DNA from 3 places in the Pontibacter brevis genome. Region 2 is predicted to be linked to each of the others. Evidence: riboswitches for the same ligand, from Rfam matches in the RefSeq annotation. Region 2 holds a riboswitch; each other region holds the start of a gene.
What was found. Region 2 has a riboswitch for cobalamin ahead of ACYVB1_RS20505 (TonB-dependent receptor plug domain-containing protein). Riboswitches for the same ligand answer to the same signal wherever they lie in the genome.
Positions count from the first base shown of each region.

Region 1: it holds a riboswitch for cobalamin, as region 2 does, so the genes downstream of both, ACYVB1_RS03940 ((2Fe-2S) ferredoxin domain-containing protein) here and ACYVB1_RS20505 (TonB-dependent receptor plug domain-containing protein) in region 2, are expected to answer to the same signal.
Region 3: it holds a riboswitch for cobalamin, as region 2 does, so the genes downstream of both, ACYVB1_RS04020 (TonB-dependent receptor) here and ACYVB1_RS20505 (TonB-dependent receptor plug domain-containing protein) in region 2, are expected to answer to the same signal.

Region 1 is NZ_BAAGXV010000015.1:10,002-14,096, forward strand. Features, by position in the region: gene cobT (nicotinate-nucleotide--dimethylbenzimidazole phosphoribosyltransferase) at 1-721, opposite strand, end outside; gene ACYVB1_RS03935 (bifunctional adenosylcobinamide kinase/adenosylcobinamide-phosphate guanylyltransferase) at 771-1,283, opposite strand; cobalamin riboswitch at 1,533-1,719, shown strand; gene ACYVB1_RS03940 ((2Fe-2S) ferredoxin domain-containing protein) at 1,841-2,221, shown strand; gene ACYVB1_RS03945 (hypothetical protein) at 2,225-2,878, shown strand; gene cobN (cobaltochelatase subunit CobN) at 3,008-4,095, shown strand, end outside.
Region 2 is NZ_BAAGXV010000089.1:82,707-86,801, forward strand. Features, by position in the region: gene ACYVB1_RS20485 (hypothetical protein) at 1-32, shown strand, start outside; gene ACYVB1_RS20490 (hypothetical protein) at 175-414, shown strand; gene ACYVB1_RS20495 (hypothetical protein) at 460-630, shown strand; gene ACYVB1_RS20500 (DNA-3-methyladenine glycosylase) at 747-1,346, opposite strand; cobalamin riboswitch at 1,483-1,689, shown strand; gene ACYVB1_RS20505 (TonB-dependent receptor plug domain-containing protein) at 1,827-3,713, shown strand; gene ACYVB1_RS20510 (DUF5074 domain-containing protein) at 3,752-4,095, shown strand, end outside.
Region 3 is NZ_BAAGXV010000015.1:31,761-35,855, forward strand. Features, by position in the region: gene ACYVB1_RS04015 (Rossmann-fold NAD(P)-binding domain-containing protein) at 1-141, opposite strand, end outside; gene ACYVB1_RS04020 (TonB-dependent receptor) at 138-2,468, opposite strand; cobalamin riboswitch at 2,544-2,724, opposite strand; gene ACYVB1_RS04025 (AAA family ATPase) at 2,828-3,355, opposite strand; gene cbiB (adenosylcobinamide-phosphate synthase CbiB) at 3,382-4,095, opposite strand, start outside.

The sequences.
Region 1 (4,095 bases), on a different contig from region 2:
CAATGATGTGCTGCAGTTGTTCGGCCAGGAATTCATTTTGCGCTACATGAAGGTGAGGCGGTTCAAATGCAGGAGTGACGGGTTGGCGCACTTTTTCTACTTCCGTGACAGATGGGGCAGCTGATTTTTGTTTCCAGCCTTGCTGCTGGAGCATAGGTTGCTGTTCATAGTCTGTAGCTGGTTTGCCAACACAGAAATATCCCAAAGGTTCAATGTCCTCGGGCAGTCCCAGTAAATTTTTAAACTGGTAGTAGTCCAATATAGAGACCCATCCCATGGAATAACCCTGTTCCGTTAACGATAGCCAGATGTTCTGCACGGCACATACGGCGCTGAACTTGATGGTATCATTACTGGCAACGGTACCAATTGTAAAGGAATTCAGCACAGAGCGGTCATAGCATACCACCAGCCCAAGGGGAGCGTCCACAATGGCTTCCAGTTTCAAAGCGGCATAGGCTGTTTTCTGTGCTTCATCCTCGATTTGGCTAGAGGCTTTCCGGTTATACTTTTGAAAGAGCTTCTTTATCTCCTGCTTTACTTCCTGCGCCTTGATAACATAAAACCGCGTAGCATCTGTTAGCCCGACAGAGGGAGCCATATGGCCAGCCCGTAGCGCTTTCTCTAACACTTCATCCGGCACAATTTCGTCTGTGAAATGGCGTGTGTCACGCCTTGCGGCTAATATTTCCTCTAGTTGTATAAGTTGTGGTGTCTGCACAGTAACGCTGATAAAAGATAATAAAAGCGGGCGGTAAAGCCGGTAAAATTTAAAGTTGTCTCTTAAGATACAAAGGTAGTCCGGAAACTATAAAGATAGCTTCTTCTGCCACTGAGGCTACGTACTGGTTGGCCAAACCTTGTAAGTCTGTAAACTTGCGGCCAACAGCCGTGTCGGCATGCAAACCCATTCCAAGTTCGTTGGAAATAATAATAAAAGTAGCATCTAAATTGATAAGGTTATTTATTTCCTGTTGAAACATATGTAATGACTTTTCTAAATTATTGTCATAGTCCATAAAGAAATTGGTAAGCCATAAAGTGACGCAATCTATTACTACTACACGTCCCTGCAGGGGAAGTTGGTGCAAATCTTTATATGCTTCGTAATTTGTCCATTCGGATCCTCTTTCTGCCCTGTGCCTGTTTACTCGCTCCTGAAAATCCTGATCCCATATTTTTGCTGTGGCAAGATATACAGGCGCAGTACTTAATTTAAGAGCCATGTCCTGGGCAAAACGACTTTTCCCGCTGCGGGCTCCTCCGGTTATAAATACAATCATCTTATTACTTGTTAGGGTAAGCTAATCAGTTCCGTGGCCGAAAGCGCCACAATTTAAGACTTTATAACCGCTGAATAGAAATCAAAAGCCCTGAGATAAGTAAGTTCGTTACCTCCGAATTCCGGAAACAGGAAGATCGCATCTGAAATTCAAAAGAATTGAAGTGCAAATTTAGGCGCACCACATCCAAAATTTGCAGTTTTAGCTTTACAATTTCGTCAGTAGTTAGTATGCCTCTGGTTTTATTTTATATTTTTGCAATGTATTGGTTTCCCGGGAGGGAATTAATAGGGAATCCGGTGTGAGTCCGGAACAGTTCCCGCTGCTGTAATCTCTTTAGTGCTTTGTTATCCCTCTAGCCACTGTCTGTACTCCGGACGGGAAGGCCCGACAAAGTAGAGTAAGTCAGAAGACCTGCCTATACATGCAATATCCAACACCTTCGGGTAAAAGGTTTGGGGTAGTTAAACCGTGTTCCCTTTAACTATTCTATTGTATTAAATCTTTTTTCTGCGTCTACAGAAGGCGAATGCTTTCTATAGAATGTGGAAGGGGTAATGTATTTATCAACAATAGTAAAAGCTATGGGTAAGGATCTGGCCAAAGTAAAGAAGATAATTTTTATGTGTAGCGGTTCTGCGTGCACGAAAAGGGGAGGAGCGGAGAGTATCCTGGCTTTGAGAAGTTGTATAAAAGACCTTAACTTAAAGGAGCAGGTGCATACTATCAAAGCTGTATGTACCGACCAATGTGAAAGTGGCCCCATCATGTTTGTTTACCCTGATGGCATTTGGTACAAGGATATAGATGCAAGCAGAGCTGCGCACCTTGTCTCCAACCACATTCTAAAGGGCCAGGTCCTGGATGGTATACTTTATAGAGAAGGAGACGCTGCAATACAGCCCGTGCATATCTCTGCTGACAATATACAGGATTAAGCTATGGTTGCTCCTATACTAATCCAGTCTTTCGTGCTTGGCATGCAGCATTCCTTTGAGCCGGACCACGTAGCTGCTGTATCAGTGCTTACTTCTGAGAAAGACAGTAAAGCAAAACTGCGTAACGTGATGTGGAAGTCAAGCCAGTGGGCATTGGGGCATTCTATTACCCTGATTTTGCTGAGCATCGGGGCACTGCTTCTTAAATCAGCCTTGCCCTTCAGCATCAGTACTGTAGCAGAATGGGCTATAGGACCCATGATGATTTGGATTGGCATAAGCTCTTTGCTTCTTGCTTTTAAACCGAATGTGCCTCGGGTCATACCTCCGGTAAATGCCGAAAAAAAGAAATCTATAGTAAGCCGTTCTTTGGGAATAGGTATGTTGCATGGCATGGCAGGAACAGGTGGTGCCTGTACGGTGGCGCTTACCATGGCTGCTGATAATAGCTACACTGCCTTATGGATTATCATCCTTCAGTCCGCAGGAATTTTGTTGACCATGACAGCTTATGGTTACCTCCTTTCTTTGTCTTTCTCCCACATTGTGAAGCGAAGCAGGTTCTTTTTCAGGTATATTATTTCCGGAGCCGGTGTTTTCTCAATTGCTATTGGGTGCTGGGTACTGGCAGAGCAGGCTATGGCGATACGGTATTAGACTTTTTGATAATCAGGTATGTTATTGAAAGCTCCATCGTGTTTTATGAGCTGATGGCTAAAGCGATAATGACTGTTAATTCTGTCATGCAAATTTTATAGATCTTAAAAGGGAGGCAATAGAAGCCAAATGAGAGAGATAAAGCGTCAGCGGGTAATCCGAGCCGATGGAAAAGCCATCAACCTGGTGCAACGCCGGGGACATCTGTCATACTGCTACAATGCTTGCTGCTGTGGCAGAGTGGACAGGGGCTATCCTCCTGTACCGGTAGATTTATACAAAAGTGAATGGCTGCAACGCAAGCTTCGGAATGTGGTGCACATGACCAAAGGCGGCTGCCTGGGCCCTTGCACACTTGCAAATGTTGTTACTCTACTCTTTGATGGGAATTCCGTTTGGTTTCACTCTGTAAACAGCGAGTGGCAGGTAAAAGCCATTTTTGACTATATCGAAAGCATGATTGCGGCTGATGGCTTTCTGGTGCCACCAGCAGAGCTGAGTGAGTATGTTTTTCAGTTCTACACCTGGAAAGGTTCTGAAACTGCTACTCTATCAGGTGAGGTTGCTGCACCAGATGGCGGGATTGTCTTTCTCACACACGCCGATACAGATCTGCTTACGCTTCACAATGCCCTAAAGCTGTTGCCCGAAGGTTTCCCAAAAACAATGGGTGTCAATCTGCTGGCTATAAAAAGCGAAGCCCATATGGCGCAGTTGCTGGATAGGGAAATTGCAGCTGCTCAGATTATCATTCTCCGTATTCTGGGGCGCCCAAGCAGCATACCGGGTTTCAGTGAGTTAGTGCGCCGTGCTAAAGCTCAGGGGCAGCACTTGATCGTGTTAAGCGGTTCCGGAGAATTGAATCCTGAATTTGCAGCCACTTCTACGGTGTCACCCGCCATACTGCACGAGACATTAGCCTACCTGCAGGCCAGTGGCCACATCAATTTAGTGTCCCTCCTGCACTTTCTGTCTGATCATCTGCTCATGACAGGTTTTGGGTATGAGGCACCCGTTATTCTACCGGATCATGGTATTTATCATCCTGACCTGCCTGAAAATGCAAGCATACAGGACTGGGTAAAAATGCATCATCCTGCTTATCCCACAGTGGGTATTACCTTTTACCGCGCACACTGGATCAGTGGCAATACTGCTTTTGTAGATTCCCTGGTCAGAGCTTTAGAAGATAAAGAGCTGAATGTACTGCCTGTTTA
Region 2 (4,095 bases):
TGCGGGTCATGCCAGGGCAGCCAAAGCCATAAAAATAACGGCGAAAAAAAAGTATAACCCGGCATCGAAACAGGAGCACCTAAACAAGCACAGCAGGCATCCGTAGTATAATACAGAAGTGGTAACATATGTTATAACCGCTGTATACAATTCTCAATTAAACCTATGAAACAAATGGAAGAAAATAAAGATAAGAAGCACGAACAGCAAGGTTTCAGCAGTAACCCCCAAAAATCTTTTGAAGATGGAGAAAGAGGTGGAGCCGAGCCTGCACCTAAAGTAACAAGCCAGGGATCGCACAACGGTACCGGTGGTATGGGCGAAACAAGCTCCCGCACTCAAAACCCTAACAGGCCGTCGCAAGGTGGTAACTGGCAAAGTGACCCCGCTGGCAATGAGGATGAGAGTAAATAGAATTAACTGCAAAAACATTTTAAATAAACTTTTAACACGAGAACTATGAGCACAGATAAAGAAAATCAGAAAAACCAATCAGAACAGGCAGGCAAGAACAAGGACATTTCAAACAGCCTTGAAAACGATGCTGTAGGGAAAAAAGGCTCCCTGAACCAAACCCCACAGGGTCGTACTGACCAGGAGCAGAATAGTGAACAAAAAAAGCAGAAGTAAATAACTGTTTCAGATATATAGCAAGCAGCCACAGCAGATATGTTGTGGCTGCTTTTTTATGGGCATTTCTGTTTATTGGCCAGGTAGCACGGCTGCTGTACCTGCTGTCATTTAAATTACCGCTTTTTACTCACCCACTTGTTTTCCTTTAGCCAGAACCGCCAGGGCAGGCTGGCATCTTCTCCCGCGTAGTCAATACCAATGCGCGGGCCAGCGGAAATGCTTTCTGGAGGAGGTTGAATACCTTTATCTTCCAACCAGACAGTGTCGCCGGTCAGGTCGGCGCCGTAAAGTTTTTTGTCAATTCCCATCGCCATGCTCAGCACGCCCGGCCCGGCAGTCAGGTTAGGCTTTATAGCTGCCATGTTACGGCGCAGCAGCATTTCCTCCACTCCTACCTCCGGCTCAATAGCCCGCACCAGCACTGCATCGGCTTTATCTTTTTGGTTAGTGATGATGTTGAACAGGTAGTAGATGCCGTACACCAGGTATACATAAGCCACACCGCCTTCGTGGTACATGATTTCTGTTCGTTGGGTCCGGCGGTTGAGATGGGCGTGGCAGGCACGGTCGTTTTCCCCGGCATAAGCCTCTGTCTCCACAATCATCCCGCCAGCCAGGATGCCGTCTATGTTCGTGTACAGGTACTTGCCAACCAACTCCTGCGCCAGTTCTACTACATGCGGGCGGGTATAAAATTCCTTCGGTAGCTTCAAGTTCGTTGCTTGTTGTTTATTTTATGATTTGTTGGTACGGCACTATGGCCAGGGAGTTCAGGCGTGGGACCTAGGCTTTTGGAACAGCGCCTTCGTCTCAATTTTAGATTCTTAACCAGAATTCATATTTATCGCGTATCTTTGCGGTCAGATTGGTGGCTCTTACTACTGCCGTGGTAAAAGCCTTAAAAGGGAAACAGGTGCAAAACCTGTGCTGTTCCCGCAACTGTTATCTTCATAAAGAGAGTTAGCCTATACCAACGGCCACTGTGCGGCAACTGCCGCATGGGAAGGCGGGCTAACTGAAGAGAGCCAGGAGACCTGCCAGTCCGACACTGATTTGTCGTATGCTTTCGGGTAAAAAGCTGCACGGCCTTCGCTAAGCGCGCTTGCTGTTTCTGCTTCTTTTACCTTATCGCATGCTTCGGGATTTAAGCAACCGGGTACGTGGTATTATTTTCTTTCCGTATTTGTTTAACTTTGGCTGTCTGCTCATTGGGTTTGGCTATGCCTGCTTTGGCGCAACAGGATTCTGCGGCTCACAAGCTGCGTACGGTTGAGGTCTTCGGTAAGCCCGCCGAAGTGTATGCCGCTGGCAGCCGCGTGAGCACCGTAGACAGCAGCTACCTCAGCACCTACGCCTCCAGCTCCCTGGCCGACGCATTACAAGCCCGCACACCTATTTACTTTAAAACCTATGGCGTAAGCGGGCTTTCATCCGTTGCTTTCCGGGGTACCAATGCCTCTCAGACGGCTGTGCTCTGGAACGGCCTGAACATTGCCCCTGCTACCTTAGGCCAATCTGACTTCTCTACTTTGCCTGTTAGTGGCGTTGGAGAAGTAACAGTACAGTATGGTTCTGCTGCAGCTACCTATGGCAGCGGTGCCATTGGCGGAGCGGTGCTGCTGAATTCTCCTGAATATAAAGGCAAGGGCTTTGGAGTTGATTTGCAACAGGAGGCAGGGAGCTTCGGCCGCTACTTCAGCAGTGGTAGCCTCCGTTACAGCAACGCAAAGCTATTGGTAGGCGCCAGTGCTTACCTGCGGGTGGCAGAAAATAATTTTACCTACAGAGACCTGTCCCTTTCAGGAACACCGGAAGTGACACAGGAGCACGCAGCCCAGCAACTCCGTGGCCTTACACAGGATCTCACCTATCACCTGTCCTCCAAAACCAAGGTAGCACTGCACACCTGGTACACGTATGCCAACCGGGAGCTGCAGCCGGCCATGGGAGCAGCTTATAACGATGCAAAACAACTGGACCGCAACCTGCGCCTGATGGCTGCACTGGAGCACAACGGCCGCTGGGGACAGACCGACATAAAAGCTGCTTATTTTAAAGATTACCTGCACTACACCGACATCTCCATTAGTTCGGTGGCCGATGTAAAGACATACCAGTTACAGGCGGAACAAACGTTTACGCAGGGCCAGAACTGGAGCCTCCGCGGAGGCGTAAACCTGCAGCACTTTGTGGCTGAGAACACTGGCTATACCGGGCAGCAGGACGAGAACAGAGCCTCTGTCTTCGCGCTTTTCCGCTATAACCCAGTTGCCCCGCTTGCTTTAACACTCAATTTCCGGCAAGCCTTTGTAGAGAACTATAACCCGCTTCCAACACCTGCTCTTGGCTTTAACTGGAAGTTCTATAATAACAACAGGCACCAGCTTTCACTGAAAGGCAATGCCTCCGGCAGTTACCGTGTGCCCACCCTAAACGACCGCTTCTGGATTGGCGCTGGAAACCCTGACCTGAAGCCGGAGCAGGGCTGGAACTATGAAGGTGGCCTGCGTCACTTGCTGGTGCTGGGTAACTCCCTGCTGCTGGAAACAGAGGCCACCTTTTACCACATGCTGATTGACGACTGGATACAGTGGGCACCGGATTACACCGGAAACTGGCGTCCGACTAACCTGCAGAAAGTGCGCTCCCAAGGCCTGGAACTCAGCAGTACCGCTACTGCTACCCTTGGCGACATAAAGCTGAGTAGCACCGCCGGCTATACCTACACCTCCTCCAAGCAGGTAGCAGTGTATGAAGGCAGGGGCGACAAGGGTAAACAGCTGATGTACGTGCCGCTGCACAAAGCCATCTTTGCTACAGAGGCAAATCACCGCGGCTGGTCTGTGCTGGGCAATCTGAATTACACCGGCCTGCGCTACACCAGCAACTCCGAAACAACCAGCTTAGACGATTTTCTGCTGCTGCAACTGGCTCTGAGTAAAAAACTGCAGCTCCACCAGAATACCCTTATCCTGACGCTTCGCGCTGATAATGTAACCAATGCAGCGTACCAGACGATGATTTCCCGGGCCATGCCGCCCAGGGGGTACACCTTTAGCTTACGCTTTATTATTCCTTAAACTATATATTCTAAATGATTCAAATGAGAAAGTTCAACATGTTTCGCAGTCTAATTGTAGCTGCGTCTTTACTTACCAGCACCTTTGCCTTTACCAGTTGCGATAACGACAGCGATGGCCCAAGCGGAGCATATGCAGAGGATGGTGTATTTGTGACCAACGAAGGCAACTTTACACAGTCAAATGGCTCTGTCTCCTACTATAATACCAATTCACAGCAAGTACAAAACGGTATTTTCGCCAAAGAAAACAACGGACAGCTGCTAGGTGATGTCATTCAGGATATGGATATCCAGGGTGAGCGGGCGTTTATTGTGGCGAACAACAGCAATAAGATTGAGGTGGTGAACGCCAGTACTTTTAAGTCAGTTGGCGTGATAGA
Region 3 (4,095 bases), on a different contig from region 2:
GCCTATTCCAGCTTGTTCCAGCGCTGGGAACATTTCTTTCGATATAACAGAGCCTTTTACCCTGAACCCCCTTTGGCTTAGATGGTTACCTAAAGGCAAGCCCAACCAGCCGCAGCCAAGTATACTTACGGTTAATTTCATCTTCTAAAAAAGAAAGTTACGGCTGCTTTTATAAACAGAGGAGTGCCAGGAGTAAAGTGAAAATCATCCACAGGCTCTGCCTCATGAGAAAGCCTGGAACCTGACCAATACACCACTTCCTGCCATTTACTGTTCAGTAAATTCAGGAATGACAACCCGAGTTCGTATTTTGGTCTCGTATAGTTCAGTTGGGCATCCACCAGAAAATAGGGGGCTGTCTGCATGCTGTTGTCATCGTTTGCAGCTCTTTTACCCATATAGCGATAGCGCAACGTGCCATTTAAACTATTGTTACTCTTATAGGTCAGGCCTCCGGTGGATGTCAGTACAGGAGCCAGCGCAATATAATTTTGTCCTTCCGGCTCATCAAGCAGCCTGCCCCGGCTATAATTTACATCCAGATCGGCCCATAAGCCGGAAGCGATGTTGTACCTTAAGGAAGCATCGACTCCTATTCTTCCTGAAGCTCCGCTGTTCTCATACACAAGCTCATCTCCAACATAAACCAGTTCGTCCTGCAAGTGTAAAGACCATAATGCCGCATTGGCAACAGCTCTTTGGCCTATTTTAAAATTAGCACCAACATCTACCCCTACTGCCTTCGGAATAGCATTCTGCGGCATTCTGCTAACCGCTACAAAAGCGTGATTAGAGTGCATGCCCACACCGGTTCTCACGTAAAGCTGGAGGTTAGGGGAAGCATCGTACTGAAAGTTTAGCTTTGGACTGATGCGTAGAATTCTATTCCGACCGTTGTTTGAAGATTCGGCCCTGTCTTCCACTGCGTAATTAAAAATATCTGTCCTGATACCGGCATTAACAGTGAGTTGCTCAGATAATTTTATAGTTTCATTTACGTAACTGTAGTAGTTCGCTTCTTCAATTTTAGCGTCCGAACGGGTAGACAGAATCCTTCTCCTGATACTTTCATCAAAGCCGCTGTGGATAAAGTCTGCTCTGATGCCGGCACCGGCTTCTAATAATGCAGCTTTTGAGAGGAGAGAGCCGGTGCTTGTGAAGGCTATCTTATACCCCGTCATGTGCCTCTTTTCTCTTTGTCTTATCTGGTCTCCCTGCACAGAGTCATTTAGGAAAAAGGTAAAGTTTGAGTATAAGTCAAATTCGTTGTAAGTGTAATACAGGTTGTGTTTTATAGATTTATCTGAGTCTATGTCTCTTGTGAGAGAGGCATTCATATTATAGCGAGAGGTAGCTCCTCCTTCTGTGTCGTCAATGGCTCCGAACCGGGAGATCTTTCCTGCTGTTACTTCCCGCAAAGGAATCTGCCCCGACGCATACCAGGGGCTGTGAAAACCAGATAAGGAAAAGTTTACAAAAGACCTATTATTCAAAGTAGCACTATATTTTGTGAAAAGGTTGGTTCTCCGATAGTGTTGCGGGCTCTCAAAGTACCCATCCGTGTAAACGTGCTCTGCCGCTACATAAGCACTTTCAAAACCAGACGTGAAGAGCTTTTTCTCTCCTAGCAAATCAATTACAGTTAACAGGCGGCTGCTGTTAAACCTGCCATACTCTGCCTTTAGGAAGCTTCTGCCCGGCTTGGTCATGGTTGTGAAGGAGGCATTTCCTGCGACAGCCATGTTACCCATCCTGGTGTTGTATGGGCCCTTGTTATAAGAGGCATTCGCTATGAGCTCCGGAATTACAAAATGTAGGTCTGCATAACCCTGTCCATGTGCATGAGACACCATGTTTACAGGCATTTCATCTACAAAGACGGCATAGTCTGTACCATGGTCAATGTCAAACCCCCTGAGAAACAGTTGCTCCGCTTTGCCTCCACCGGCGTGCTGACCAATAAACAGCCCCGGTACATTTTTAAGTAAATCCTGGGCAGAGTTTACAGGACGCAGTCTCAGGTCTAGCTTATCGATTTTATTTGACCCTGTTTCCTGTAAAGCCGGGCTGGTAACTTCAAATTCCTGTAGGTTCAGTATGTTCTCCGAAAGAATGACAGACAGTTGCTTTTTTTGACCCGGTCCTACCTTTACCGAAAGGCTTTTTCTCTCATAGCCAAGGAGCGAAAAGCTTACCTCGTACGTTCCGGGAGCAATTGTCTGCATGGAGAACGCCCCTTTTTCGTTGGATAGGGCTTCCTTTTCCAAGCCTAAAATGAAAATGCTCACTCCCTGTAGTGGTTTTTGATGAATATCGTAGACGACACCGCTAATCTGGCCGGATTGTGCTAGGGCAGGAAGGTGGGAGCAGATCAAGAGCAATATAGCTAAGAGGAGGAGCTTGTCTGAATTACTTAGTCGCCGATTAAAGCAATACATCTTTTGAATGATTTTAAAAACAAAAATCATTCATAGCTATAGGGGGATGAACGGAGGAGATACAATATGGCTAGTATATATCCACCAGCTTTTTACCCGAAAGCTATGAATCTCATGTTATTGGCAGGTCTTCTGGCTAACTCAGCTTTGTCGCCTTCCCATCTTGTCAGACAGTGGCCATGGTTAACAAAGCAAATAATGAGCTTACAGCAGCGGGAACTGCTCCGGATTCACACCGGATTCCCTATTAATTCCCTTCCGGGAAACCAATACGGGGCAAAAGTAGGTAATTATTTGAGAGACCACTCATATTTTTTGCGCCATACCTGATTTAAGTCAAGTTTAAAGCAGTAGTCAAAGGTCCTTTGTTATGAGGTTCCCAGGTGCAATCAAATATGGGATATAACAAAATTCACCCTTTCCTCTACCGAGGCATTGGGCAACTCTATAATGGTATAACGGAGCGATTGGTAAATGTCTTTGATGGCATGGAATAAAGTTACTGCCTCCTCGAAAGTTTGCCAGCGTTCGCTGTCATTCACGTAGATTTCCTGCCATGGAGGTATAAGAAAGACAAGCGGGCTATACCGGTATTGCTTTACAGCATGAAAATATGCTTCATCTACAGGCTGCTGTGCCACCTTCAGATAAGCAATAATGTCCGGTATACCTCTGTCAAAGAATGTTATAGGCGAAGCAGTATGGGCGTGCTCGTAATTTTGTATCATCCGCTCCAATACATTGCGTGCAAAGCAGGGAAGATTCACCCACGGTAAGCAGTTACTTCCCTTTGTTGTTTCCTCGATGATAAGCTGTCGGGAAGCCTCTTCTGAGACGGTGTATCCTTTGAGGTATAATGCCTGCAGGAGCGTGCTTTTACCTGCTCCGGGCCCTCCTGAAATAACGTATTTATGCATGCCTGCTAAGCCGGGTAATACTTGTTTTATTGCAAGAGCAAAGAAAGCAGCATAATGCCGGCTACCATCACAAAGCAGGTGCTGTGATTTATCCTGCTCACACGGTAAATTTCCTTGTGCTCAATTGCTCTGTTTCGTTCGCCAATATAGGGTTTATCTACCAGCACACCATGGTATACATTAGGCCCTCCGAACCGGCAGTTCAAGATGCCTGCCAGGGCTGCCTCAGGATAACCGGCATTGGGGCTTTTATGTTTGTTGCCGTACTTTAAGACAAAGACGATGGCCTGCCAGCACATACTTACCAGCGCCATGAGGATGGCTGTGATGCGGGCAGGTATAAAATTAGCAACATCATCCAGACGGGCGGCAAACTTTCCAAACTGCTCATATCGTGCGTTTCGGTAGCCCAACATGGAATCCATTGTATTAATCATCTTATAGGTCATCATGCCCGGTACACCAGCCAGTGCGTAGTAGAACAGGGGAGCAATCACGCCATCGCTCAGGTTCTCAGACATGGTTTCGAGCACAGCAATTCTGATTTGCTGTGGTGTTAGTTGAGAGGTGTCGCGTCCGACAATACGCGAAAGTTGTTTTCTGCCTGCCTCCAGCCCCTGTGTGTGCAGTACCTGGAAAACCTCTCTTCCTTCGTCTATCAGACCTCTATTGGCCAGGCCATAGAAGACAAAAACGCCGGCAAACAGAAGGTAGAGGTAGGGGTGGAGCGTAAGCAACAG